DNA from 3 places in the Citrobacter sp. GW821-FHT07H02 genome. Region 2 is predicted to be linked to each of the others. Evidence: predicted binding sites of a transcription regulator. Region 2 holds the regulator's gene; each other region holds the start of a gene.

Region 1 (9,966 bases), on a different contig from region 2:
CGGGATGCCGCCGCCGATTTTCACGTCCATTGCGCGACTCAGACGGGTAACGAAGCGAAAATACTGATCGTTGCCCTGGCTGAGTACCGTCATCTGACGTACCAGATGTCGGTCAACTTCGTTCCCTTGCGTGACGTTAGATAAGGCATGGATACTAAATACACCGACGCCCGACCAGAGCAGACAAAAAAGGCCCAATATTGTCAGCATGACAACACGAATAGAGAGATTTCGCAGTAAGTACATAAGTATTCCCTTGCCGTAAATGAGGATTCGCCATTAGGCGTGACTTATCTTCGTTATCGGCAAAATGTGAAGAAGATATACTTACTTTTCATTTTTTATGCGATAAGACCCCCCTCAATCACAATATTGAATAAATGCTAACGGAATGGGAAACTATTATTATTCAATGTCCGGTCTTAATACTTATAAGCAGCCTCATACCTTTCAGCGTAAATACTTTTCGAACCAGGCCAATGTACGCTGCCAGGCAAGATCGGCGGCGGATTTGTCATAGCGCGGTGTCGAATCATTGTGAAAACCGTGATTTACCCCAGGGTAAATATACGCTTCGAAGACGTTATTATTTGCTTTAAGCGCCGTTTCATAGGCGGGCCAACCCTCGTTAATCCGCGTATCCAGAGCGGCATAGTGTAATAACAAAGGCGCGTTGATTTTGGGGACATCTGACGCCGGAACCTGGCGGCCATAAAAAGGAACCGCGCAGGCCAACTCCGGATACGCTACCGCCGCCGCATTAGATACCCCGCCGCCATAGCAAAAGCCGGTGATACCGACCTTACCCGTCGCCGCCGGATGGCGCTGCATAAACTCAATGGCGGCAAAAAAATCATTCATTAATTTTGTGGGGTCAACCTGTTGCTGCAGTTCCCGGCCTTTATCATCGTTACCAGGGTAACCGCCCACAGAACTCAGGCCATCTGGCGCCAGTGCAATGTAACCGGCCTTCGCCACTCGCCGCGCCACATCTTCAATATAAGGATTCAGCCCTCGATTCTCATGAACCACCACCACAGCGGGCGTTTTACCTTCAGCCTTTGCGGGCCTGACCAGATACCCGCGAACGTCGCCATGCCCGTTCGGTGACGGATAGGTAATGTATTCCGGCACAATATCCGGGTCGGTAAATTCCACCTGCATTGCCAGTGCATAATTCGGTTTCAGCAGGTTAAACAGCGCAAGCGCCGTCACGCCACCCACAGCGTACTTCGCGGCGAGGTTGAGAAACTCACGTTTGGATATCTTTCCATGCGCATAGTAGTCGTAGTAATCGAGCAGTTCTTGCGGAAAATCTTTGGCAGTTAGTCTCGGCATACCCTCACTCCGGCACAGATGTTTTTTTAAGCAAAGCATAGCAGCGTATTTTTGCCCAATATTTCATCTCAATGTGACCTGGCGAACGGGACAGATCTGACGCAGTCGCTAGAATAGAAACGTTGTTTTGAAATCCAACAGCTCTAAGGAGATTGCATGACCTGGTTAGCTAACCCTGAACGTTATAAGCAAATGCTTTATCGCTATTGCGGGAGAAGTGGTTTGCGTTTGCCTGCGCTGTCACTGGGCTTGTGGCACAGTTTCGGTCACGTTCACGCGCTGGATTCACAGCAAGCCCTGCTGCGGAAAGCATTTGATTTAGGTATCACCCATTTTGATCTGGCCAATAACTATGGACCGCCTCCGGGCAGTGCAGAGGAGAATTTTGGCCGCCTGTTACGCCGCGATTTTGCGAACCATCGCGATGAACTGCTAATCTCCACCAAAGCCGGATACGATATGTGGCCGGGTCCTTATGGCGCTGGCGGTTCACGTAAATACCTGCTGGCGAGCCTCGATCAGAGCCTGCAACGTATGGGGCTGGATTACGTCGATATCTTCTATTCGCACCGGGTCGATGAAAATACGCCGATGGAAGAGACGGCTTCTGCGCTGGCTCAGGCGGTACAAAGCGGGAAAGCGCTTTATGTCGGCATCTCCTCATACTCCCCCGAACGTACTCAGCAGATGGCCGATCTGCTGCGCGAATGGAAGATCCCGCTGCTGATCCATCAACCCTCCTACAACCTGTTAAACCGTTGGGTTGATAAAAGTGGTCTGCTGAATACGCTGGAGGCTAACGGGACAGGTTGCATCGCCTTTACCCCGCTCGCCCAGGGATTGCTCACGGGAAAATACCTGAACGGAATCCCGGAAGGTTCCCGCATGCAGCGTGAAGGGAAAAAGGCCCGTGGCCTGACGGAGAACATGCTCACCGAAGAGAATATTGCCAGCCTGCGTTTGCTCAACGAGATGGCGCAACAGCGCGGACAGTCGATGGCGCAAATGGCATTAAGCTGGCTGCTGAAGGATCCCCGGGTCACATCCGTACTGATTGGAGCCAGTCGCCCTGAACAACTGGAAGAGAACGTTCAGGCGCTGAATAACCTGACGTTCACCCCTGAAGAACTCACGCAGATTGATAAGCATGTCGCGGATGGCAAACTGAATCTGTGGCAAGCATCATCAGATAAGTAAAGACATTGCGCCGGGCGGCCCTTTTGCCTTACCCGGCCAGTGAGTAAAAAACCGCTTCCGACCATTCTTACAGCAGCAGATTCACAGCGCTCAAACGTCATCTGGTTTTACGAGCGGGCGCTGATATTCTGGCCACACCAGCGCGACCAGGGAAGGATAAGCCTCCAGGCTGAACTCCCGAAAACATTGTCGCAAATTGAGTACATCAAGATCAGAATGCGATACCTTTTCTCCATTCAGACAACGTTTTTTAATATTGTCATAGTATTTGTACACCGCAGAATTAAGATCGCTACAACGTCTTTGCGCATCAAACAAACCTGGCGTTCCATTCAATTCAGCCACCGTCATCCGTTTTATCGTGGCGTGAAGAAAATCGATATATTCATGATTAACTCGCCAGTACCATACCGGCGTAATAGTGTTCATGAGCGATGAAAAATGATCTTCACCTTCTTCTTTCGTCATCGGTTCCTGCTGATGGGTTGCGCTTGCTCCCGCTTCAGAATAATTTTTATTAAGTCCTCGCATCAGGACAAGAACACCAAAGGTAAGCAATAGCAGGGTAATAACAGAATAAAAAATACTGTTCATTTTTTGGCTCCATTTTTTTTGATTTTAAAATTACACCATGCTATTGTCAACGAAACCCGCCTTATAAACACACTCGTTATACTATTGACAGGAAAGGATATTACAGCATGCTTCCCGAGCATCTTGTTCCGTCTCGTTTTCATTTATCACCTTCCCCCACTGAACCCGGCACCGCAGAAAAGAGTGAAAATTTAGCTCAGGGAAAGAAATCACTCAGCGATTATGAATCAGATATTTTAATTAGCGCCACCGCAACTGGCCAAGCCAGGAATATGCTACTTGAAGAACGCGACCGCCATTTAAAAGATCGATTATATCGAGTTGCCAAAATTGAAACGTTTGCCCGCCTTATAAATGCACTGCAGGCCGAAGGTGATATTGATGCGCAAACCGTCAGCAAAATACTGGCAGAAACAACCGCACGGATAAACGACGATGGTAATAAAATTTGGCTTAATTTAATTACCGGGGAGAAAAACACCCCTATCTTTTATTCTCTGGAAGATGCGTAAAATGAAAGACGTTGAGGATAATAATGTTTATTTAGCTTTAGATAGCGATAAAAGTGATGAATTTATCTTAAAGCAAAATCTTGACGCGTTAATTGCCAATAAAAATGCCATCCTTGAAAACGTCGCGCAAGAGATGGTGTCAATTCCCGCCGCGCTGGTGCGGTTAAAATGGCAAAACCGCCGTGAAATCTATGCCCTTCAGGTAAAGGAAGAGATCTACGGCGCGATCATTAACACCCTCACGCAGCAACGCCCGGAGCTACATGACAAAATCATGGCTCGCCTGGAAAGCAGCTGGCAGCACTTGCTGACGCGGGAAACAGCCACATTACGTCTGACCCGTAAACTTTCCGATGGCAATTACCGGACAGCCAATATCACGACGGTAGCACTGGATGAGAATCGACAATAAACGCGAAGAGTGAAAGTGTGGAAGAGGTTTTCAAGGACAACGGTGAGTAGGGTTGTGCCGGGCGACGATGCCTGCCCGGCCAATGAGCCGCAGAAAGCAGGCCGGACAGGCCCAGGCACCGTCCGGCAAAACGATTACTTCGCTTTTGCGACCTCTTCGCCAACCAAACCAATTTTCAGGTAACCCGCCTGATGCAGCGAGTCCATTACCTTCATCATGGTTTCGTAATCAACCGTTTTGTCCGCGCGGAAGAAGATCGTGGTGTCTTTCTTTCCTTCGGTCAACGTATTAAGCGCGTTGATCATGGTTTCATCCGTGACCTGATCGTTGCCGATGAACATGGAGTTATCGGCCTTCACAGACAGGTAAATCGGTTTTTCCGGACGAGGTTGCGGCACACTGGAGGAGGCAGGCAAATTCACCTTCACATCCACCGTCGCCAGGGGCGCAGCCACCATAAAGATGATCAGCAGAACCAGCATAACGTCGATAAACGGCGTCACGTTGATTTCATGCATTTCACCGTTATCGTCCAGGTTTTCGTTAAGACGCATTGCCATGAAACATTATCCTACACGTAATTTCTGCGCGGCACGTACCGGCTGAGCGGAGACACTCGCGTTCAAATCCAGATCACGGCTTTGCAGCAACAACACCTGTGCCGCCACGTCGCCCAGCATCGCTTTATAGCTACCAATCTGGCGAGCAAAGACGTTGTAGATAACCACCGCAGGAATAGCCGCAACCAAGCCAATCGCCGTCGCCAATAGCGCTTCTGCGATACCCGGCGCCACGACGGCAAGGTTAGTGGTTTGCGTTTGCGCGATACCGATGAAGCTGTTCATGATGCCCCATACCGTACCGAACAGACCCACAAAAGGAGAGATCGCACCGATAGTCGCCAGATAGCCGTTACCCCGTCCCATATGACGACCCACGGCTGCGACGCGGCGTTCCAGACGGAACCCTGTACGCTCTTTAATACCTTCGTTATCTTCACTGCCTTCTGACAGTTCCAGTTCGTTTTGCGCTTCGTTAATCAACATAGCGCTATAACTTTTTTCGTCAAATTCAGAAGCGATATCGCTTGCCTGATCCAAAGAACGGGCTTCAGCCAGCTGCTCCTGCTCACGCTTGAGTCGGCGCTTCTGCGTGAAATGCTCAACGCTTTTGCTGAAGAAGATAGCCCAGGTGACCACTGACGCCAGAATCAGACCAATCATCACGCACTTAACCACAATGTCGGCGTGCTGATACATACCCCAGACGGAAAGATCCGTCTGCATCAAATTATTACCCACTCTGTATCTCCAGGACGCAAATCACAAAATCTGAGCGCAATAATATCAAAACGACGTCGAATTGATAGTCGTTCTCATTACTATTTACATATTGCCGCACCTTTGGTTTCTTTTCCTTGCGCTTACGCAGTAAAAAAGTCACGAGAGGTTATTTTGATAAAATTTTCTGCTTTATCGAGATTCCTCTGGATGCGTGGTGCAGCATTCATGTTAGTTTAGACATCCAGACGTATAAAAAAACAGGTCGTGCGACATGGCAAAAAAACACCTTGATACCCAATTTGTGAATGCAGGGCGCAGTAAAAAGTACACCCTGGGATCGGTAAACAGCGTGATTCAACGCGCTTCTTCACTGGTGTTCGAAACCGTTGAAGCGAAAAAACACGCCACCCACAACCGCGCCAACGGCGAGCTTTTCTATGGCCGTCGCGGAACGTTGACCCATTTCTCTCTCCAGGAAGCAATGTGCGAACTGGAGGGCGGCGTCGGATGCGCCTTGTTCCCCTGTGGCGCGGCGGCCGTCGCCAACACCATTTTGGCTTTCGTCGAACAGGGCGATCACGTGCTGATGACCAACACAGCCTACGAGCCAAGCCAGGATTTCTGCACCAAAATTCTCGCCAAACTCGGCGTGACCACCGGCTGGTTCGACCCCATGATCGGCGCCGATATCATAAAACACATTCAGCCCAACACCCGAATCGTTTTCCTGGAATCCCCGGGCTCCATCACAATGGAAGTCCATGACATCCCAGCGATTGTTGAAGCCGTCAGACGAGTTGCGCCTGATGCGATTATCATGATTGATAACACCTGGGCCGCCGGGGTGCTATTTAAAGCGCTGGATTTTGGAATCGATATCTCTATTCAGGCAGGGACAAAATATCTGATTGGACACTCTGACGCGATGGTCGGCACGGCGGTTTCCAACGCCCGCTGCTGGGAGCAACTGCGTGAGAATGCCTATCTGATGGGACAAATGCTGGATGCCGACACGGCGTACATGACCAGCCGTGGTTTACGTACATTGGGCGTGCGCCTGCGTCAGCATCATGAAAGCAGCCTGAAAGTGGCTGAATGGCTGGCAAACCACCCGCAAGTCACGCGCGTCAACCATCCTGCGCTCCCCGGCAGTAAAGGCCATGAATTCTGGAAGCGCGATTTTACCGGCAGCAGCGGTTTGTTTTCATTTGTTCTGAATAAAAAGCTTAATAATGACGAGATGTCAGCCTACCTCGACAACTTCAGCCTGTTCAGCATGGCCTACTCATGGGGTGGTTTTGAATCCTTGATTCTGGCGAATCAACCTGAGCACATTGCCGCTATTCGCCCGGAAGGCGTGGTGGATTTCAGCGGAACACTTATTCGCTTACATATTGGTTTAGAAAATGTTGACGATCTTATTGAGGATTTAGCCGCAGGATTTGCCCGGATCGTGTAAAGTTGCCGCCAATGGACATAATTGCAGACACTTCCAGCAGAAAAGTCTGTGTTTGTTGCGTCCGGGATCAAAGCGTCCCGGGCAATTCGAGAGTACAATAGGCACTTAAACGCGGTTCCACAGGAAAGTCCATGGCTGTCATTCAAGATATAATCGCTGCGCTCTGGCAACACGATTTTGCTGCGCTGGCGGATCCACATGTTGTTAGCGTTGTCTACTTTGTGATGTTTACCACGCTGTTTTTAGAAAACGGCCTGCTGCCTGCATCCTTTTTACCCGGAGACAGCCTGCTGATACTGGCAGGAGCGCTGATTGCACAAGGAGTGATGGACTTTGTACCCACCGTGGCTATTTTAACCGCGGCGGCCAGTCTGGGCTGTTGGCTCAGCTATATTCAGGGTCGCTGGCTGGGAAATACCCAAACGGTGAAAGGCTGGCTGGCACAGTTACCGTCCAAATACCATCAACGCGCAACCTGTATGTTTGACCGACACGGCCTTCTGGCCCTGCTGGTTGGGCGTTTTTTGGCGTTTGTCCGCACGCTGTTGCCCACAATGGCGGGAATTTCCGGACTCTCTAACCGCAGATTCCAGTTTTTTAACTGGTTGAGCGGTCTTCTGTGGGTTGGCGTGGTGACCAGCTTCGGCTATGCGCTCAGCATGATCCCGTTCGTCAAACGTCATGAAGATCAGGTGATGACGTTTTTAATGATCCTGCCGATTGCCTTGCTGACCGCAGGTCTGCTCGGCACGGTGATCGTTGTCATCAAGAAAAAGTACTGCAGCGCCTGAGTCCCTCCTCTTTCCCGGCCTTACCAGCCGGGAATCGGTTAACTCCCCTGGAGAGTCCGAATTCGCGCCGCATCCTCACCCGGCGTAACGCCAAAATAACGTTTAAATTCCCGACTGAACTGCGACGCGCTCTCATAGCCTACCCGCATTGCAGCAGCGCTCGCTTTCATCCCATCATGAACGATCATCATACGCGCCTTGTGCAGTCGGTAGCTTTTCAGGTATTGCAGCGGCGACGTGCTGGTGACCGATTTAAAATTATGATGGAACGCGGAGACGCTCATATTGGCCTCTGCCGCCAGTTGCTCAACGTTAAGGTTTTCAGTGTACTTATTTTCAATGCGCTTAAGCACACGGCTAATCAGGCTAAAGTGTGTCTGGCGACTCACCAGCGCCAGCAGCGCTCCGCCGCGCGGTCCGGTCAACACGTGGTAAAGCATTTCACGGATAATCTGTTTACCCAGAATACGCGCATCCAGTGGCCGTTCCATCACATCTAACAGTCTCTCGGCGGCGCAGAGGATCTCATCTGACAGCGTGGCGGAGTTAATCCCGCTCGCCGCCATCGACGGCTGGAAGCGATCGTCCTCACCAATATCCATCAGCAACTCCTGCAGTTGCAGGATATCCACATTCAGACGAATACCGGCCAGCGGGCGTTCTGGCGTCGCATAAGTTTCACATTCAAAGGGTAAAGGTACTGTTAGCAGCAGATATTCATTGGCGTCGTAGCGAAATACGCGCTCATTGATATAACCGATTTTATGTCCGGAGAAGAGGAATATGATGCCAGGCTCATACATCACAGGCGTACGCAGGCCAGGTTCAGAGCCATACAGCAAGCGAATATCAGGAAGCAATTCACTAAGCTTCTTCTCATTGTTTTTCAGCTGCTTAATTTTATCTGTCAGCAGAAGACAGGTCTCTTCTCGGTTCATAGCGCGCCACTTTGCCATTGGTTTACAACCTCTACATAGTGCGCACTTTTATCCGTTTTCTCCAGCCTTCTGGAGAAATGGGCAAGACATTGGCAGAAATGAGCATTGAGAGGAACGCCGCCGAAGACCACAATGTTCACCATCAGGCAGCCATCCACCTGCCCTCTTTTCTACCCACATAAGGGAACGAACAATGAACAATTTTAATCTGCATACCCCAACCCGTATTCTGTTCGGTAAAGGCGCTATCACCGATCTGCGCCAGCAAATTCCGCAGGGCGCCCGCGTGTTAGTCACCTACGGTGGGGGTAGCGTGAAAAAGACCGGCGTTCTGGCTCAGGTGCATGATGCCCTCAGCGGTCTTGATGTGCTGGAGTTTGGCGGGATTGAGCCAAACCCGTCTTATGAAACGCTGATGAATGCCGTCAAAATGGTGCGTGATGAGAAGGTGACTTTCCTGCTGGCTGTAGGGGGAGGCTCCGTCCTGGACGGTACCAAATTTATCGCTGCCGCCGCTCACTACACCGATGGCGTCGATCCGTGGAAAATTCTGGAAACCCGCGGCAACGACGTGAAAAGCGCAGTCCCGATGGGTTCCGTTCTGACGCTGCCCGCGACCGGTTCTGAATCTAACTCTGGTGCGGTTATCTCGCGCAAAACCACCGGCGATAAGCTGGCGTTTATGACACCGTTTGTACAGCCGGTCTTCGCCGTACTGGATCCGGTTTACACCTACACGCTGCCGCCGCGTCAGGTTGCCAACGGCGTCGTCGATGCGTTTGTACACACGGTAGAACAGTATGTTACCTACCCGGTCGACGGAAAAATCCAGGATCGTTTCGCTGAAGGCATTCTGCTGACACTGGTTGAAGATGGCCCGAAAGCGCTGCAGGAGCCTGAAAACTATGATGTCCGCGCCAACGTGATGTGGGCGGCGACGCAGGCGTTGAACGGTCTGATTGGCGCAGGTGTTCCCCAGGACTGGGCAACCCATATGCTGGGTCATGAACTCACCGCCATGCACGGCCTCGATCATGCCCAAACGCTGGCTATTGTTCTGCCAGCGCTGTGGAATGAAAAACGCGACACCAAACGAGCCAAACTGCTGCAATACGCCGAGCGCGTCTGGAACATTACGGAAGGTTCTGATGACCAGCGTATTGATGCCGCTATCGCCGCCACCCGCAGTTTCTTTGAGCAATTAGGGGTGCCTACCCGTCTCTCGGATTATGGTCTGGACGGCAGCTCTATCCCGGCGTTGCTGGCAAAACTCGAAGCGCACGGTGGCACAAATCTCGGTGAACATCAGGATATTACGCTGGACGTCAGCCGCCGTATTTATGAGGCGGCGCGCTAAGGTTTTTTCGCTTCAGACTTTCGTTTTTGGGCATTTCGTCCAGACTTAAGTCACACAACCTCACCGGGGCGATGCTCCGGTGAGC
Region 2 (9,966 bases):
CCAGTACGAATTCTCGCGCCTGAATCTGGAATATACCGTGATGTCCAAACGTAAGCTGAATCAGCTGGTGACGGAAAAGCACGTAGAAGGTTGGGATGACCCGCGTATGCCGACGATTTCCGGTCTGCGTCGCCGTGGTTACACAGCTGCTGCTATTCGTGAGTTCTGCAAACGCATCGGCATCACCAAGCAGGACAACACCATTGAGATGGCATCGCTGGAGTCCTGCATCCGTGAAGATCTGAACGAAAACGCCCCGCGCGCAATGGCGGTTATCGATCCAGTAAAACTGGTTATCGAAAACTATCAGGGCGAAGGCGAAATGGTCACCATGCCTAACCATCCGAACAAACCGGAAATGGGCAGCCGTGAAGTTCCGTTCAGTGGCGAGATCTGGATCGATCGTGCTGACTTCCGCGAAGAAGCCAACAAGCAGTACAAACGTCTGGTGATGGGGAAAGAAGTCCGTTTGCGTAACGCTTACGTGATCAAAGCAGAGCGTGTAGAGAAAGATGCGGAAGGTAATATCACCACCATCTTCTGTACCTACGATGCAGACACCCTGAGCAAAGATCCGGCTGACGGGCGTAAAGTAAAAGGCGTTATTCACTGGGTGAGTGTAGCGCACGCATTGCCGGTTGAAATTCGTCTGTACGATCGCCTTTTCAGCGTACCGAATCCAGGCGCGGCGGAAGATTTCCTGTCGGCAATGAACCCTGATTCGCTGGTGATCAAACAGGGCTTCGCAGAACCGTCGCTGAAGACTGCGGTTGCGGGTAAAGCCTTCCAGTTCGAGCGTGAGGGATACTTCTGCCTCGACAGCCGCTATGCAACGGCCGACAAACTGGTATTTAACCGTACTGTCGGTTTACGTGATACATGGGCTAAAGTCGGCGAATAAGCCACACGACACCATTCCATCCGACTAACGCCGCGCTTCGCGGCGTTTTTTTTCGCTTAATTTCCGCGAGATCCTCTGTTTGCGGAGCGAATTAATTGCATCTGAAAAATAATTAATCCGATAAACGATTTTTTGATAAGTAGGCTCAGAAATTTAGGTCGAGACTAAATTAAACGCTGTAACCGTTTTCATCTTCATGGAAATCAACGGTATTTTTCATTTTGATGATAATTTTTCGCATTTGCTGAATGTGTAACAAAAAGCAATGAAATATGTGCGGTCGCTCATATTATTACATACTGGTTACAGAAAGAGATTGATAATTCGCGTCGCGAAAAATAGTCTGTTCACTGTAGTCAATGAGGTTTTCTCAGCGCTATTTTTAATTTTTATTTTTAGCTGTTCGCCTTTGGCGGCAGCATTTTATACGTCAAAGAGGATTAACATATGCGTACGTTTAGTGGCAAACGTAGTACGCTGGCGCTGGCTATCGCCGGTATCACAGCAATGTCGGGTTGGATGGTTGCACCGCAGGCAAGCGCCGCGGGCTTTATCGACGATTCGACCTTAACAGGCGGCATTTATTACTGGCAGCGTGAGCGTGACCGTAAAGACGTCACGGATGAAGATAAATACAAAACCAACCTTTCACACGCGACCTGGAACGCCAACCTGGATTTCCAGTCGGGTTATGCAGCGGATATGTTCGGTCTGGATATTGCGGCATTTACCGCAATTGAAATGGCGGAAAGTGACGACAGCGGACACCCTAACGAAATTGCATTCTCGAAAAAAAATAAAGGCTATGACGAAGATTACTCTGGCGATAAGAGTGGTGTCAGCCTTTATAAAGCCGCTGCAAAATTTAAATATGGCCCGACCTGGGCACGTGCCGGTTATATTCAGCCAACCGGACAGACGCTGTTAGCGCCGCACTGGAGCTTTATGCCGGGTACCTATCAAGGGGCAGAAGCCGGAGCCAACTTTGACTATGGCGATGCGGGTGCGTTGAGCTTCTCCTACATGTGGGCCAACGAGTATAAAGCGCCGTGGCACATTGAAGTGGATAAATTCTACCAGGCTGATAAAAAGACCAAAGTCGATTATCTCCACTCCGTTGGCGCAAAATACGATTTCAAAAATGATCTTATTCTTGAGGCTGCCTTTGGTCAGTCTGAGGGCTATGTCGATCAGTACTTTGCCAAAGCCAGTTACAAATTCGATCTGGGCGGGAATCCGTTTACCACCAGTTACCAGTTCTACGGCGCACGCGATAAAGTTGATGATCGCAGTGTGAACGACATCTATGACGGCACTGCATGGTTGCAGGCACTGACTTTCGGTTACAAAGTGGCGGAAGTGGTCGATCTGCGTCTGGAAGGAACCTGGGTGAAAGCGGACGGGCAGCAGGGCTACTTCTTGCAGCGTATGACGCCGACCTATGCCTCCTCAAACGGTCGTTTGGATGTCTGGTGGGATAACCGTTCCGACTTTAACGCCAACGGCGAAAAAGCGGTCTTCTTCGGCGCGATGTATGACCTGAAGAACTGGAATCTGCCAGGTATGGCGCTGGGTGCGTCGTACGTCTACGCCTGGGATGCCAAACCGGCTACCTGGCAGAGCAACCCGGATGCGTTCTACGACAAAAACAAAACCATCGAAGAATCCTCCTACAGTCTTGATGCGGTTTATACCATGCAGGAAGGACGTGCCAAAGGCACCATGTTTAAACTGCACTTCACCGAGTATGACAACCACTCCAATATCCCGAGCTGGAGCGGTGGTTATGGCAACATCTTCCAGGATGAGCGTGACGTGAAGTTCATGGTTATCGCCCCATTCACTATTTTCTGATGCCAGTCGCGGCAGGGTATTTCTCTGCCGCATCGTTGAGGACCGTTGTATGAAAAAAATGTTACTCATCGCCATTATGGCGTCAGGTCTGGTGGCCTGCTCGCAATCTCCTGCACCTAAGGAAGATAGCCGCCTTAAAGAGGCATACAGCGCATGTATTAACACCGCGCAAGGTTCACCGGAAAAAATCGAAGCCTGCCAAAGCGTATTAAATGTGCTGAAAAAAGAAGACCAGCATAAGCAGTTTGCTAACGAAGAGAGCGTGCGGGTACTGGATTACCAGCAATGTATTCAGGCGACACGTACGGGCAATGGTCAGGCGGTACAAGCCGATTGTGACAAAATCTGGAAAGAAATTCGCAGTAAAAACACAGTACAGTAAATGTACTTACCGGAAGGGAAAAAGACCTGCTTTGATAGCGGGTCTTTTTTATGGGTATAAAAAAGCCAACCGCGTGGTTGGCTCTTTGGGGGCATATTACTTTGCGTCGTGCGCGTGTTCGTCTTCGCGGCAATCGCCTTCAGCGCAGTGACCGTAAAGATAGAGGCTATGGTTGGTTAAACGAATACCATGCTTAGTCGCAATTTCACGTTGACGCGCTTCGATAGAATCATCGCTGAACTCAATCACTTTGCCACAATCGAGGCAAATAAGATGATCATGATGATGCTGTTGAGTCAGTTCAAAAACGGACTTACCGCCTTCAAAATTGTGGCGGGTCACGATACCGGCGTCATCGAACTGGTTCAGCACGCGATACACGGTCGCCAGACCAATTTCTTCACCCATGTCGATCAGACGTTTATACAAATCTTCCGCACTGACGTGATGGTTATCCGGTCCCTGAAGAACTTCCAGAATTTTTAAACGAGGAAGCGTTACTTTCAGGCCAGCCTTCTTTAATGCGGTATTGTTGTCAGTCATGCGGAATCTGTCCTGTTGCTAAACGATTCACTTCATTAAAGAAGTGACAGAAATTGCACTTGAGAGAATGCGTATCATTATAGAACTGCCATGTCTAAATGAAAACTGCAAGCCTCGGGCAAATATTATTAATCAAAACGTGGTACTGCCAACAATCACACTGTGCAATACCAGAATAACACCCGAACATTGTACAGGGATGGGCAGGAAAGTTACAAATTTGTAGCAATTATTTTGATTGGTTTTATCTATTGATGCGGCGCAGATGGTTTCTGCGCCGCACGAAATCAGGCGTTGATGATTTCGTCGAGATGAAGTTCGGCGGAAATCTGTTTAACCCATTTTTCAACGCGCTCAGCGGTCAATTCCGGCTGACGGTCTTCGTCGATAGCCAGACCGACAAAATGATCGTCATCAGCAAGACCTTTAGAGGCTTCGAAGTGATAGCCTGCAGTTGGCCAGTGGCCTACGATGGTTGCGCCGCGCGGTTCGATAATGTCGCGGATGGTGCCCAGCGCATCGCAGAAGTATTCTGCGTAGTCTTCCTGATCGCCGCAACCAAACAGAGCCACCAGTTTACCATTGAAATCAATGTCTTCGAGGGTAGGGAAGAAGTCATCCCAGTCGCACTGTGCTTCACCGTAGTACCAGGTTGGAATACCTAACAGCAGAATGTCATACCCTTCCAGGTCTTCTTTACTGCTTTTCGCAATGTCATGAACATCGGCAACGTCTTTACCAAGCTGTTTTTGAATCATTTTTGCGATATTTTCGGTATTACCGGTGTCGCTGCCGAAAAAGATGCCAGTGATTGCCATGAGTAAAATAACCTCTTGAAACTTATTGAAATGGTGGTGGCGTATTGCCCACGGATAAGGGCAATCATAGCAGATCAGTCAGGCATGCGGAAACAGCAAACACGCAGGACTGCACTCTGTGCTACACGATTTATGATTTAGAGCAGAAATTCAGACAGACCCCTGGCCACGCAGCGAGATAAGCTGGTTTGTCAGCATCTCTTCAATGAGCTCACTACGGCTCATATTGCGTGCTTCCGCCAGTTCATTCAGCGCATCCACGGCATCAGCATTCAGCTTCAGTTCGACACGCTTAAGCCCACGAACCTTGTCGCGTTTAAGCTGATTACGCTTATTAATGCGTAGCTGTTCATCACGCGAAAGCGGATTGGTTTTGGGTCGTCCCGGGCGACGCTCGTGCGCGAACAGATCTAATGTCGTACGGTCCGTTTGTTCTTTGGCCATGATTTTGGTGACTTCGGGGAAACAATCAGCCAGGCGTATGCCCGGATGGATAGCGCGCCATCATACATCAGCGAGTGAGGCACGCCAACGTCCACGCACGTAATCGCGCGCGGACGCTGAGTTTTTAATCAGTTAGCCTTATCCGCCAGATACCGGCGTATCGCGCGCAGCACGGCATCCGGTTTTTCCGCATGCACCCAATGGCCGGCACCCGCAATCACATGCGCCCGGGCCTGAGGAAATTGGCTCAGTAAATCGTGACGATAGGCTTCGGTGACGTAAGGCGAATTACCGCCAGGGATAAACAGCGCCGGATGATCCCAGGCGGGAATGGTTTCCCACCCTACGATATGTGGGTACTGCTCCCACAATACGGGCACGTTAAAGCGCCACTCGCCATCGACATACGACTTTAACAGGAACTGGATAACCCCTTCTTCCTGGAGGTGCTGGCGCATGACGACTGCCGCCTGCTGGCGTGTTTGCGCGTCAGATTCGGTCACGGCGTTGATCGCAGCAAAGATCTCATCGTGGCGGCGCACGTGATAGTCAACCGGCGCAATATCAATCGCCACCAGTTGATCAATACGATCCGGTGCCAGTGCGGTCAGCGCCATAACGGCTTTTCCGCCCATTGAGTGACCAATAAAGGTGGCTTTTTCGATACTCGCGGCGTCCAGAGTATCCAGCAGATCCTGCGCCATCGCCGGGTAATTCATCTCCGTTGAACGGGGAGAAAGACCGTGGTTTCGCATATCAACCTGGATGATGTCGTGATCCTCTACAAGATCGCGCGCCAGTATGCCGAGGTTATCAAGGCTACCAAACAAGCCGTGAACAAGGACGATGGGAGAATTATTGTGCAGCTTTTGTGCAGATTGCGCTCGGATGTTCAATTTCATGGCAAAGTTCTTTTTTTCGCTCTGTCGGGTTAGGGTATTATGTTGACCATTCTGCCACGGGGCTGCAACAACTACGGTTTACTCCGAGTTTTTCAGACAGCCTGGCTTGACGCTATCCGCTGTTGGGATTTGCCCCTATAATCCCAACGACTTGTATTCAGATAAGACACCGCACTGGATTAAGATGAAAACGATTGAAGTTGATGATGAACTCTATAGCTATATTGCCAGCCACACCAAGCATATCGGCGAGAGCGCATCCGACATTTTACGGCGTATGTTGAAATTTTCCGCCGCATCACAGCCTGTCACTCCGGCGGCGAAAGAGGTGCGCATAGCGCAACCCGCTATCGTTGAAGCGAAGCCGGTCAACCCCGTAAAAGATAAAGTGCGCGCCATGCGTGAACTTCTGCTTTCCGATGAATATGCAGAGCAGAAGAAAGCGGTAAATCGCTTTATGCTGGTACTGTCTACACTTTACTCACTGGATCACAACGCGTTTGCTGAGGCGACGGAATCGTTGCACGGTCGTACGCGCGTATACTTTGCGGCAGACGAGCAGACTCTGCTGAAAAATGGTAATCAAACCAAGCCGAAACACGTGCCAGGCACGCCGTATTGGGTGATCACCAACACCAACACCGGCCGTAAATGCAGCATGATTGAACACATCATGCAATCAATGCAATTCCCGGCGGAATTGATTGAAAAGGTTTGCGGAACAATCTAAACGTTGCATTAAAAGGACCAGGCAATGGCAATCCACAAGCGTGCAGGTCAGCCTGCGCAACAGAGTGATTTAATTAATGTCGCCCAACTGACGGCGCAATACTATGTATTGAAACCGGAAGCAGGGAATGCGGAGCACGCGGTGAAGTTCGGGACTTCCGGGCATCGCGGCAGCGCCGGTCGTCATAGTTTTAATGAACTGCACATTCTGGCCATTGCCCAGGCGATTGCGGAAGAGCGTGCGAAAAACGGCATCACAGGCCCTTGCTATGTGGGTAAAGATACTCATGCGCTGTCTGAGCCAGCCTTTATTTCCGTTCTGGAAGTGCTGGCGGCGAACGGTGTCGATGTCATTGTTCAGGAAAACAACGGCTTTACGCCGACGCCTGCGGTTTCGAATGCAATCCTGGTCCATAACAAAAAAGGCGGTCCGCTGGCTGACGGCATCGTGATTACGCCGTCCCACAACCCGCCGGAAGATGGCGGCATTAAATACAATCCGCCCAATGGCGGCCCGGCGGATACCAACGTCACTAAAGTGGTGGAAGACAGGGCTAACGCGCTGCTCGCGGATGGCCTGAAAGGCGTGAAGCGCATTTCACTGGATGCGGCAATGGCCTCTGGTCATGTGAAAGAGCAGGATCTGGTGCAGCCATTCGTTGAAGGGCTGGCGGATATCGTCGATATGGCGGCGATTCAAAAAGCGGGCCTGACGTTGGGCGTCGATCCGCTGGGCGGCTCCGGTATCGAATACTGGAAGCGTATTGCCGAGCATTACAAACTCAACCTGACCATTGTGAACGATCAGGTTGATCAGACTTTCCGCTTTATGCACCTGGATAAAGACGGCGCGATCCGTATGGACTGCTCCTCCGAGTGTGCGATGGCTGGTCTGCTGGCGCTGCGTGATAAGTTCGATCTGGCGTTTGCCAACGATCCGGACTATGACCGTCACGGCATCGTCACGCCAGCAGGGCTGATGAACCCGAACCATTACCTGGCGGTTGCCATCAACTACCTGTTCCAGCATCGTCCGCAGTGGGGCAAAGATGTCGCAGTTGGTAAAACGCTGGTGTCTTCTGCGATGATTGACCGTGTGGTGAACGATTTAGGCCGTAAACTGGTAGAAGTGCCGGTAGGTTTTAAATGGTTTGTTGACGGTCTGTTCGACGGCAGCTTCGGCTTCGGTGGTGAAGAGAGCGCGGGAGCATCTTTCCTGCGTTTTGACGGTACCCCGTGGTCTACCGACAAAGACGGCATCATCATGTGTCTGCTGGCGGCGGAAATCACCGCGGTTACGGGTAAAAACCCGCAGGAACACTACAACGAACTGGCGGCTCGCTTTGGCGCGCCGAGCTATAACCGTTTGCAGGCAGCTGCAACGTCCGCTCAGAAAGCGGCATTGTCCAAACTGTCTCCGGAAATGGTCAGCGCCAGCATGCTTGCGGGCGATCCGATCACCGCGCGTCTGACGGCAGCTCCGGGCAACGGCGCATCCATTGGCGGTCTGAAAGTGATGACCGACAACGGCTGGTTTGCTGCGCGTCCGTCCGGTACGGAAGACGCTTACAAGATCTACTGTGAAAGTTTCCTCGGTGAAGAACATCGCAAACAGATCGAGAAAGAAGCCGTTGAAATTGTCAGTGAAGTGCTGAAAAACGCCTAAACACACAATTACCTGAATGAAGAAAGGAGCCAATAAGGCTCCTTTTTTTCATCCCATTTTCATGGCATAAACCGATAACCGATTCCCGTCTCGGTAATTAAGTGACGAGGACGGGTTGGGTCCTGCTCCAGCTTCTGACGTAAATGCCCCATATAAATACGCAGATAGTGGCTATGCTCGACGGCATTCGGTCCCCAAACCTGATTCAACAACTGGCGTTGGGTTAACACTTTACCCGCGTTATTCAACATCACCGCCAGCAGGCGAAATTCAATCGGGGTCAGGTGGATCTCTTCTTCACCGCGATGCACAAGTCTTGAGGTCAGATCCACCTTCACGTCGGAAAAACAGACGACCGGATCGGGAGAAGGGCTGGCGGAATGGCGACGTAAAGCGACACGTAAACGCGCCTGCAGTTCGCCAATACCAAAGGGCTTACTCAGATAATCATCGGCACCGGCATCCAGCGCGGCGATTTTGTCGCTCTCTTCACTGCGGGCAGAGAGCACAATGACGGGGATAACGCTCCACTGGCGCAGATCGCGAATAAAATCAATACCGTCGCCATCCGGTAAACCAAGATCGAGAATGATAAGGTCGGGTTTTCGCGTTGCGGCTTCCAGTAAACCGCGCTGCAGCGTATCGGCTTCATAGACACGCAGTCCGTCACCTTCCAGCGCGGTACGCAGAAAACGACGAATAGCCTGCTCATCTTCAACAATCAGAACGTTTGTCACATATCCTCATGAAAATCTTCAAGTTCAGGGGGAGATTCTTGTGGCAGTGTAACACGGAAACAGGCACCGCCCTGCGGTCGATTCTGCGCCGCGATGGTACCGCCGTGCACCTCGACAATCGCCTGGCAAATCGCCAGACCCAGCCCAACGCCCGGTACCGCAGACTCTTTATTTCCGCGGGCGAACTTATCAAAGATGCTGTGCTCTTGCCCTTCTGGGATGCCTGCACCGTTGTCCCACACATCCAGAGTCAGGTGATCCCCTTCAATATGGGCATCAATGCCGATCGTGGCCTGTACACCAGCGTATTTAACCGCATTTTCCAGCAAATTGATCAGCACACGTTCAAACAGCGGGCCGTCTACGTGAATAAGCGTTAGCGGCTCCGGCAGCGACAGATTGATCGGATGTGCTAATCCCGGCTCCAGCATTTGCAGTGCGCTGCCAACCACCTCTTCCAGCGTCAGCCACTCCTTCTTAAGATTAAACCCACCAGACTGAATGCGCGCCATATCCAGCAGATTATTGACCAGCCGCGTGGTGTTGAGCACATGCTGGCGGATCTCATTGGCCTGGCGGGCATGGGATGATCCTTCGCTCGCCAGATCGAGAGTCAGGATTTCCGCCTGACCAAACAGCACGGTCAGCGGCGTGCGTAAATCGTGAGAAAGCGCAGCGAGCAGGGCATTACGCAGGCTTTCGCGTTCGCTGGCGAGCCGGGCCAGTTCTTCACTGGCCGTGAGCATCAGACGTTCAAGGGCGCTGGCGACCAGCAGGGTGAATGTTTCCAGCAGACGCTGCTGTTCCGGGATCATCAACTGGCGAAGATTGTCCGGCTCGACAACCACCAGACCGTGCGTTTTATCCGCACTTTTTAAGGGCAGGATCTGATACGGCACGCCGGGCAAGGTGTCAGTCCCCGCACCGGCAGGCTGGCCCTTATCAAAGCTCCACTGGGCGATGGCGTCATCCCAGGGCGTGATGCCCTGT
Region 3 (9,966 bases), on a different contig from region 2:
GCCCCTGATACAAAACGTGAACATAATCAGGTTTGATATAGTCGAGTATGCGCTGATAGTGGGTAACGATAATGAACGCACGTTTCCCGTCACGCAGGGCGTTGACCCCATCGGCGACAATTTTTAGCGCATCAATATCCAGCCCGGAATCAGACTCATCAAGGATGCACAGTTCCGGCTCCAGTACGGCCATCTGCAGAATGTCATTACGCTTTTTCTCGCCGCCCGAGAAACCCACATTCACGGAGCGGGTTAACAAATCTTCCGGCATCTTCAGGAGCGCCATTTTCTCTTCCATCAGATCCTGAAAATCAAAGCGATCCAGAGACTCTTCTCCCCGGTAACTGCGCACCGCATTGAGCGCGGTTTGTAAAAAGAACTGGTTACTGACGCCAGGGATCTCCACCGGATACTGGAATGCCATGAAAATCCCTTCTCCCGCCCTCGCCTCCGGCGACAGTTCAAGAAGATCTTTTCCTTTAAACTCTACCTGCCCCTGGGTGACTTGATAATCTTCACGTCCGGCAAGCGTAGCGGATAAGGTGCTCTTTCCGGAACCATTAGGCCCCATAATGGCGTGCACCTCTCCAGGACGGATCTCAAGATTCACGCCCCGCAGGATCGCGTTATCTTCAACACTGACCTGTAAATTTTTAATGCTTAACATGAGCTTTCCTTATCCAACGCTGTGTTCAAGGCTAATCGCCAGTAATTTTTGCGCTTCAACCGCAAACTCCAGCGGCAATTCGGAGAAGACATCCTTACAGAAGCCGTTGACGATCATGGAGATGGCATCTTCTTCACTGATCCCGCGTTGTAGACAGTAAAACAGCTGGTCTTCACCAATGCGCGAGGTGGTCGCCTCGTGCTCCAGTTGGGCGCTGTTATTTCGGCACTCAACATACGGGAAGGTATGTGCGCCGCAGTCCGTACCGATAAGCATGGAGTCGCACTGGGTAAAGTTTCGCGCGTTGGTCGCCGTTGGCATGATCTTCACCAACCCGCGATAACTGTTCTGGCTATGCCCTGCGGAGATCCCTTTCGAGATAATGGTTGAGCGGGTATTTTTGCCGATGTGGATCATTTTGGTGCCGGTATCCGCCTGCTGATAACCGCTGGTTAAGGCGACGGAGTAGAATTCGCCGATGGAGTTGTCGCCGCGCAGAATGCAGCTCGGGTATTTCCAGGTGATGGCCGAGCCGGTTTCAGACTGGGTCCACGACATCTTGCTATTTTCCCCTTCGCACAGCGCGCGCTTCGTCACAAAGTTCAGAATCCCGCCGGTGTTGTTATCACCGGGGAACCAGTTTTGTACCGTGGAGTATTTCACTTCAGCGTCTTTGTGGATGATCACTTCAACGACCGCCGCATGCAGCTGATAGCTGTCGCGGACCGGCGCAGAGCACCCTTCGATATAACTCACGTAGCTCCCTTCCTCCGCCACCAGAATAGTGCGTTCAAACTGGCCGGTTTTTTCCGCATTAATACGGAAATAGGTGGAAAGCTCCATCGGGCAGCGCACGCCTTTCGGTACATAGATAAAGGTGCCGTCAGACGCCACGGCAGCGTTAAGTGCCGCAAAAAAGTTGTCATTCCCCGGAACCACAGTCCCGAGGTATTTCCTCACCAGTTCAGGGTGATCGTGAATCGCTTCGCCAAAAGAGCAGAAGATGATGCCCTGTTCCGCCAGTTTTTCACGGTAGGTGGTGGCCACAGAAACGGAGTCAAAAATGGCGTCCACCGCCACATTGCTACCTTCATGCACCGGCACCCCTAACTGGGCGAAAGCATCCTCCACCTCTTTGCTTAAAAAGGCATTCGCGCCTGTCTGCTGTACCGCGCCGGGTTCAGAGGCGCAGGTGTCGTCGCAGTTTCCGCACGACGGGGCTGAGTAATAGCTGTACTCCTGATAATTCAGTTTGTCGTAATGCGCTTTGAGCCAGTGCGGCTCCTCCATCTCAAGCCACGCACGAAACGCGTTGAGGCGAAATTCGAGCATCCATTCCGGCTCATGGCGTTTTGCAGAAATGGCGCGCACCACCTCTTCATTAATGCCTTTTCCCAGCTCGTCAGTTTGCAACTGGGTGAAGAACCCCTCTTTATAGTTGAGGTGTCCACCCGTCCAGGTTTTGACATCGTCGGTTGCTTCAGTATTACGAGACATAGTACCGCCTATACCCCAAAGCTTTCGCCGCAGCCACATTCATTCTGCGCTTTCGGGTTGTGAAATTTGAATATTTGATTTAATCCTTCACGCACATAATCGACTTCCGTTCCGTCGATAAACGGCATGGCCTGTAACGGCACATACAGTTTCGCGCCATCGAATTCGAACAGCAGATCGTCATTGTGCGGTTCACTGACCGTCGCCAGCACATAACCAAACCCTGCACACCCGGTTTGCTTCACGCCTAAACGCACACCCTGCATACCCGGTTGCTTATCAACCAGCTCGCGAATATGCGCTGCCGCGGCGGGCGTTAACGTCAATCCGCGCCAGGTAAAGTCGTCCGGGTTAAATGTTCCTGAATGCAATTCCATAGGTTCACCTCATGTCATGAGCCACCAGGGCATAACACCATGTTAGTGATAATGATTATCACTTCAACCCCTCATCCGCAGGGGCATTCGTTTAAATCGCCCTTTTTGGCTACGTTAACTAAGCATAGACCCTGCTACGCGGGATCACAGGGAACGATGTTTTTGTTCAATGCATTGATTAATAATGAATTAATGAGAGGTTATCGTTCTGGCAGGTCAAATCATAAAAGATGTATAGAAAATGCCTATTTATAAAATAGCCGCAACTGGCACGTATCTGGTGTAGCGGAGTACCAACATTGTGAATCGTGCTGAAAAGAAGGAAGAACAGGTATGACGCGTTCGACGACGATCGCCGGCAAACAGATTAAAAGAAGAGGGTTGAAAAAGAGAGAAATGACAGACAGTGAGGAAATGACCAGCGAACGGTCAGCGCTGTGGTACAACGCTGACCGTTCGCCTTCCCCATCCGGCGCTTATCTCCGGCACTCATTTCTGGCTTAGCTCTTGAAGGGGCATAAGAATCCTCTCATAACACCGCAGTGCCTTTTTAACACAAATTGCGGTTTGTTTTATTTATGAGCCATATTAAGCACCTGGACGCTCAAATAATCATCTGAATAGCTCTGATAATCGGGTTTATCTCATTGTGGCCTGCACCGCATCAAGCAACAAACGCAATGCTGCTGGCTGATGATCGCGGGAAAGATACATGCCGTACACCGCAAGTCGCCGTGGCTCCAGTTGCCCTAAAAGCCGAATTAACGCGCCCTCTGCTAATCCCGGGCGAGCCTCTTTTTCCGGCACCAACGCAATGCCCATTCCCGCCTGCGCGGCCTCACATAAGAGCGAGGAGATCCCGGCACTTAAATTTCCTTTGATAGCCACCGATATGGCCTCGTCCTGAGCATTCAGAAAATGCCAGGATTTCCCTGCAAATCCGCTGTAATAGAGACAGTTATGGTGCGCCAGGTCCTCAAGCGTCTGTGGGGTTCCGTGCTGTCGCAGATAATCAGGTGAAGCGCAAAGGACGGATTCACAGTCGCCCAGTCGGCGGGCTATCGTCCCTGGCTCAGGATTGTCAGTAATACGGATCGCCACATCAATGCGTTCGCCCACCAGACTCACCGGTTGATTATTGATCTCAACTTCAATACGCAGTTCCGGATAACGCGCTAAAAAGTCAGGCAGAATCGGGGCCAGAACATGGGTTGCCGTAAAATGCGCGCATGCAACACGTAATATTCCTGAAGGGATTTCGCGTCCGACAGCCCCCGCGATATCGAGGGATAACCTTGCCAGCGTGCGTGTTTTCACCAGCGCCTCTTCCCCGGCAGGGGTAATCGTTAATCGCCGTGATGAACGATGGATCAGTCTGGCGCCTGCCCATTTTTCCATTTCATCCAGATAGCGGCTCACCATCGGTCTTGAGATCCCCAGCGCGCGGGATGCGGCGCTCAGACTGCCCAGATCGCAGATATGATTAAACACCGTTGCCGCCATCACTCTGTCCATTCTTCCCTCATCTGATCGTTTTACGAAACTAAGCATGTCCTGATAGAGGAATTTTAACAGATCGATATTTGCTTAAAATACGAGGCGTAAAGAAAACAACATCCTCTGCATAAGGTTTCCTGTTATGAACGTTAAAACGCTGGCACTGCTGCTGTCATTTGCCGCATCGCCGTTACTCGCCGCCCCGCTTCAACTTGATGTTTATAATCCGCAAGAAAACGGTCTTTTCCCGGTCTCTTCCACGCTGGTTTCCGGCCCGAAAGAGGCCATCTTGTTTGATGCGCAGTTCAGCATCAAAGACGGCGAAAAACTGGTGAAGATGATTCAGGCGAAGGGCAAAAAACTGAAAGCCATCGTGATTACCTCCGGCGATCCGGATTTTTACTTTGGCCTACAACCACTGGTCAGCGCCTTTCCAGAGGTGAAGATCCTGGCGACGCCCCACGTGGTTGACCATATTCGCGCGACAAAAGACGCCAAACTGGCGTTCTGGGGCCCACAAATGAAAGACGGCGCGCCAACAGCGGTGACGGCGCCAACGGTCACCCACGATACCCGTTTCACCGTTGATGGTGAAACGCTGGAACTCCGCCATCCGAATGATTATGCCGCCTATATCTGGATCCCTGCGAACCGTGCCATTCTGGGCGGCACGGGCATTGCTTCCGGCATTCACGTCTGGACGGCAGACACGCAATCGGCAAAACAGCGCGCGGCATGGCGAGACACTCTCAATGAAATGCAGAATCTGAAGCCGGATCAGGTGATCCCAGGGCACTACATTGGCGAACGTCCGGCTGGCGATAGCGCAATCCGTTTCACGCAAGATTATCTGCAATCCTTCGAAAAAGTGCTGGAGGCGAAAAAGGGATCAACGTACGTGATTCAGACGTTAAAAGCCGCCTGGCCGGGGTTAGCGGATGAAAGTTCGCTTGAATTGAGTGCGAAGGTCAACAGCGGTGAAATGGCATGGTGAGCAGATAAAAAATAACCCCGGCGGGAGACTGTCGGGGTTTTCTGTTTGGCATTATAGGCCGTCGCCTTTCAGGCGGTCCGGCATCAATGCACGCCCAGCCGCCAGGCAAAATAAATTTCTTCTTTCAGCTCAGTGGAGGAAAGTGCGAGTAAATCGGCAAATTCCAGCTCGAGTTGTTTCAAACGTTTCAGATACTGCGCGGGAGAAAGCTCGGTTTTATCGCGACGAATAAATTCAATGGCCAGTTGGCTTGGGTCTAATTGGGTAGACATATCATCCTCACTTTTGTTCAAAACGTGCACAGTATATCACTTTCCACTGTGCACATTACGACCAAAAGCAAAATCAGGATGATAATTAAAGTGACGTTGTCACACAATAGCCGTTGTCAGACGTGAAGTACAACACAGGCGTCCCTGTTCATCAAAGATCTCAATTTGCCAGACCTGATGGCGCGAGCCCGTATGCAGCGCTTTACACACGCCCCTCACACGCCCTTCGCGAGCGGAACGAATGTGGTTAGCATTCACCTCCAGCCCCACCACTCTTTGTTCGCCCTGGGTACACAAGTAGCCGGCAACCGAACCGATACTTTCAGCCAGTACGACGGACGCCCCGCCGTGCAACAGGCCAAACGGCTGTTTTGTCCGACGATCCACAGGCATTGTCGCCTCCAGTGTATCGTCACCAATATGCTCAAATCGGATATCCAGCAGTCCGACCATGTTTCCTTCTCCCATCGCATTAAGCGCGTCGAGAGAAACTTCACGTTTCCAGATCATCCAATAATCTCCAACAATGCCTGTAGTGGATGGCGAACGCCGGTGCCTTCAACACGCTTGACCTGGCTCCGGCAGGAATAACCGGTTGCCAGACAGCGGTTGCGCGGCAGTCGCTGCATCGCCTGACGCCATGATAGCTCGTAGATCCCCAGCGAGTTCTCATGATTTTTGACTTCGTGCCCGTAGGTACCCGCCATCCCGCAGCACCCGACGCTGACATTTTCCAGTCTGGCGCCAAATTGGGCAAAAATAGCCCCCCACTGCGCTGGCGCGCCGGGTAAGGCAGTCACTTCGGTACAATGGCCGAAGAAATACCAGGGCTCACCGCTGACCGCCAGCGGCTGTATCGGCTCGAGTACCTTCGGCAGCCATTCATGAACCAGTTGCACGTGGAAATCGCCACGCTGTTCACCCAGCGCCAGGTTGTACTCATCGCGATAGCACAGAACCAGCGCCGGATCGACGCCCACCATCGGTATCCCCAACGCGGCCACGCGATTGAGAAACTCTGACGTCTTCTTCGCGGTTTTTGCAAACCGTTTAAGGAAGCCTTTGATGTGCTGAGCCTTGCCATTCGGCGAGAAGGGCAGCAGCACCGGCTGCAATCCCAGTTTTTCCACCAGGCGGACGAAATCTGCCACCACCTGCGCGTCGTAATAACTGGTGAACGGATCCTGCACCACCAGCACCGTGCGGGATTTTTGCTCGAAACTTAACAACTCCAGCTGTTCCAGCGTCATATTGGCGCTGCGATGCCCGACCATGTGTTGCTGGAGTGACGGCGTAGAAAGCAGCGGCAAATCAACCATCCCAATGTGTTTTTTGGAAAGCGATCGCACCAGGGGTTGATTAATAAAGAAGTTGAATGTTTTTGGCGCCCGCGCCATCAACGGCGCATAGGTTTCCACTGTCGCCACCAGATGGTCGCGCAGAGGACGCAGATAACGCGTGTGATAGAGCTGCAGGAAACGCGAACGGAATTCCGGTACGTCGATTTTGATCGGGCATTGCGTGGAACAGGCTTTACAGGCCAGACACCCGGACATCGCCTCTTTCACTTCATGCGAGAAATCGTACTCGCCCTTGCGGGCATGCCAGCTGTTACGGGTGCGGGCAATCAGAGTACGCAAACTGGCACGTTTTTCCGGCAGTTCGTGTTCCAGCTTAACCGGATCGATACCGCGGTCAGCCAACAGGCGTAACCATTCACGCACCAGCGTTGCGCGCCCTTTCGGAGAATGGATACGGTTAAGACTGATTTTCATTGACGGACACATCGGGCTTTTGGCATCAAAGTTAAAGCACAACCCGTTGCCGTTGCACTCCATCGCCCCACGCCACTCTTGTCTCACCGCGAACGGGATCTGGCGATCGTAGGTGCCGCGCTTCACGGCATCCACCTTCATCATCGGCGCATCAATACCTGCAGGCGGGCAAATCTTGCCTGGATTCAGTCGGTTTTGCGGGTCGAACGCCGCTTTCACGTTGCGCAGTTCACCGTACAGTCGCTCGCCAAAAAATGCCGGGCTGTACTCAGCGCGGAAACCTTTCCCGTGTTCACCCCATAACAGACCGCCATATTTCGCCGTCAGCGCTACCACGTCGTCAGATATTTGCTTCATCAGAATCTCTTGCTGCGGGTCGCACATATCCAGAGCCGGTCGAACGTGCAACACCCCGGCATCAACGTGACCAAACATGCCATAGCTCAGGCCGTGGCTGTCGAGCAAAGCACGGAATTCAGCAATGTAATCAGCAAGATGTTCTGGCGGCACGCAGGTATCTTCGGCAAAAGGAATCGGTTTTGCCGCGCCTTTGGCATTCCCCAACAAACCCACCGCTTTTTTACGCATTGCGTAAATACGTTCGACACCCGCCAGTTCAGTACACAGCTGCCAGCCGATCACGCCAGCCTGTTGCCCGGCAATCAATCCATCGAGTCGCTCGCACAGCGCCTCGATCTGCGCGTCAATCAACGCCTCGTCATCCCCCGCAAATTCGACGATGTTCAGACCCAACATCTCTTTATCCGGCACATCGGTGATGAGTTCACTGACGGAATGCCAGACAATGTCCTCCCGCGCGAGGTTGAGCACTTTAGAATCGACAGTTTCGACCGACAGCGCCCGCGCCTCAACCATAAACGACGCATTGCGGAGCGCAGAATCGAAAGAGTCATATTTCACATTCACCAGACGGCGAACTTTGGGCAGTGGGGTGATATCCAGACGCGCTTCGGTGATGAAGGCAAGCGTTCCTTCAGAACCGGTCAGGATGCGCGTTAAATCAAACTCCGTCATCTCATCATTAAAGACATGACGTAAATCGTAGCCCGTTAAAAACCGGTTCAGCTTCGGGAACTTATCGATAATCAACTGACGGTTTTCACGGCAGCGCTGATAGACCGTATGGTAGATACGTCCTATCGTCGTATTGCTTTTACCCAGCGTCTCAGCAAGTTCGACGGGAAGTGCCTGAGTGTCGAGAATGTCGCCCCCAAGAAGCACTGCCCGCACGCCAAGAACATGATCAGAGGTTTTGCCGTACACCAGCGATCCCTGACCGGATGCATCGGTATTAATCATCCCCCCCAGCGTCGCCCGATTACTGGTCGACAACTCCGGCGCAAAGAAATAGCCATACGGTTTCAGATACTGGTTCAGTTGATCTTTGATCACGCCGGCTTCCACCCGTACCCACCCTTCTTCCGGGTTGATCTCAATGATACGGCTCATGTAGCGCGACATATCAACGATAATGCCCTGATTCAGCGCCTGACCGTTGGTGCCGGTGCCGCCGCCGCGGGGGGTAAAGACAAGAGAGGTGAATCGCGGTTCTGCCGCCAGGCGGGCTAGCAGCGCCACATCTGCCGTTGAACGGGGGAAAAGGACAGCATCCGGCAGAAGTTGATAGATACTGTTATCTGTCGACATTGTGAGGCGATCGGCGTAACTGGTTGCCGTATCCCCCGTAAACCCTTGCTGTTCCAGTGCCTGCAAAAAGTTGAGCACCAGCTGAACGACGCCAGGTGCCTGAGAAATTTGTGGAATCATTATTGACCCTTTCCTGCGGTCTGTGTTGTGGACTCTGGGCCTGTCACGGTAATGGCTACTTTACAGACAATGAGAGGCTGTTCAGCTTCACAACGGTAAATAAAATAGCCTTACAGGGCGGCGCCTAATCGTTTGCGTGTTGCACTATTTGTTGTATCACATTTTTTTCATATGCGCTCAGCAGAATTACAGGCAGAATCACCCTGTCAAAAACCGCTGAAATTGCTCATTATTATATACGAGTGATTCGCGTGTTCAGATCACGTCAACATTCTGACGTACAGAAAAGGTGAAAAGTATTTATGGAAAACATTCGTCAGCCAAGGGATATCGCGCAAGTGCTGCTATTGGCGCTGTTTTTGGTCATCATGATTGTGGCATGTCTGTGGATTGTACAACCCTTTATCCTTGGCTTTGCCTGGGCAGGCACCGTGGTGATCGCCACCTGGCCTGTTTTACTTCTGCTGCAAAAACTGCTCTGGGGCCGCCGTTCTCTCGCCGTTCTGGTGATGACGCTCCTGTTGGTTTTGCTGTTTGTGATCCCCATTGCGCTGTTGGTGAACAGCATCGTCGACGGCAGCGGTCCGCTAATCCACGCCATGAGCGCCGGTGACATGACGTTACCCGACCTTGCCTGGCTGAACAGCATTCCGCTGGTCGGGAGCAAATTGTATGCCGCCTGGCACAATCTGCTGGATATGGGCGGCTCGGGGATTATGGCCAAAATCCGGCCTTATATTGGCACTACGACCACCTGGTTTGTTGGTCAGGCAGCCCATATTGGCCGTTTTATGGTGCACTGTGGCCTGATGCTGCTGTTTAGCGCCCTGCTGTTCTGGCGTGGTGAGCAGGTTGCTTTAGGGGTCCGCCATTTTGCAAGCCGACTGGCGGCAAAACGTGGCGATGCAGCCGTTGTGCTGGCAGCGCAGGCCATTCGCGCTGTGGCGCTTGGCGTCGTCGTCACCGCACTGGTGCAGGCGGTTCTCGGTGGTGTGGGTCTGGCGATCTCCGGTGTGCCTTATGCCACGCTGCTGAGCGTGCTGATGATCCTCTCCTGCCTGGTGCAACTGGGGCCTCTGCCGGTACTGATTCCCTCCAT

The links. Region 2 encodes Fur, which represses iron uptake genes when iron is present. Its sites were predicted from a motif close to ATAATAATGAGAACNACTATCAA; they were not measured.
Region 1: a site for Fur is predicted at 5,416-5,438, ahead of exbB (tol-pal system-associated acyl-CoA thioesterase). Genes of this name have one in related genera too.
Region 3: a site for Fur is predicted at 2,581-2,603, ahead of sufA (Fe-S cluster assembly scaffold SufA). Genes of this name have one in related genera too.

The regions. Positions count from the first base shown of each region.
Region 1 is NZ_JBWKPZ010000023.1:53,943-63,908, reverse strand. It holds gene AC07NP_RS19305 (methyl-accepting chemotaxis protein) at 1-246, opposite strand, end outside; gene yghX (YghX family hydrolase) at 451-1,338, opposite strand; gene AC07NP_RS19295 (aldo/keto reductase) at 1,495-2,535, shown strand; gene AC07NP_RS19290 (ESA_00282 family adhesion-associated protein) at 2,626-3,129, opposite strand; gene AC07NP_RS19285 (hypothetical protein) at 3,237-3,641, shown strand; gene AC07NP_RS19280 (cytoplasmic protein) at 3,643-4,053, shown strand; gene exbD (TonB system transport protein ExbD) at 4,188-4,613, opposite strand; gene exbB (tol-pal system-associated acyl-CoA thioesterase) at 4,620-5,354, opposite strand; gene metC (cystathionine beta-lyase) at 5,608-6,795, shown strand; gene yghB (DedA family general envelope maintenance protein YghB) at 6,927-7,586, shown strand; gene AC07NP_RS19255 (AraC family transcriptional regulator) at 7,625-8,524, opposite strand; gene yqhD (alcohol dehydrogenase) at 8,718-9,881, shown strand.
Region 2 is NZ_JBWKPZ010000001.1:325,337-335,302, forward strand. It holds gene glnS (glutamine--tRNA ligase) at 1-901, shown strand, start outside; gene chiP (chitoporin ChiP) at 1,349-2,755, shown strand; gene AC07NP_RS01500 (ChiQ/YbfN family lipoprotein) at 2,805-3,137, shown strand; gene fur (ferric iron uptake transcriptional regulator) at 3,234-3,680, opposite strand; partial or broken gene AC07NP_RS01510 (fur leader peptide) at 3,673-3,758, opposite strand; gene fldA (flavodoxin FldA) at 3,968-4,498, opposite strand; gene ybfE (LexA regulated protein) at 4,649-4,942, opposite strand; gene ybfF (esterase) at 5,071-5,844, opposite strand; gene seqA (replication initiation negative regulator SeqA) at 6,029-6,574, shown strand; gene pgm (phosphoglucomutase (alpha-D-glucose-1,6-bisphosphate-dependent)) at 6,599-8,239, shown strand; gene kdpE (two-component system response regulator KdpE) at 8,299-8,976, opposite strand; gene kdpD (two-component system sensor histidine kinase KdpD) at 8,973-9,966, opposite strand, start outside.
Region 3 is NZ_JBWKPZ010000003.1:95,805-105,770, forward strand. It holds gene sufC (Fe-S cluster assembly ATPase SufC) at 1-667, opposite strand, end outside; gene sufB (Fe-S cluster assembly protein SufB) at 677-2,164, opposite strand; gene sufA (Fe-S cluster assembly scaffold SufA) at 2,173-2,541, opposite strand; gene AC07NP_RS05690 (LysR family transcriptional regulator) at 3,181-4,056, opposite strand; gene AC07NP_RS05695 (Vmh family MBL fold metallo-hydrolase) at 4,181-5,032, shown strand; gene AC07NP_RS05700 (YdiH family protein) at 5,116-5,304, opposite strand; gene menI (1,4-dihydroxy-2-naphthoyl-CoA hydrolase) at 5,404-5,814, opposite strand; gene ydiJ (D-2-hydroxyglutarate dehydrogenase YdiJ) at 5,811-8,867, opposite strand; gene ydiK (AI-2E family transporter YdiK) at 9,170-9,966, shown strand, end outside.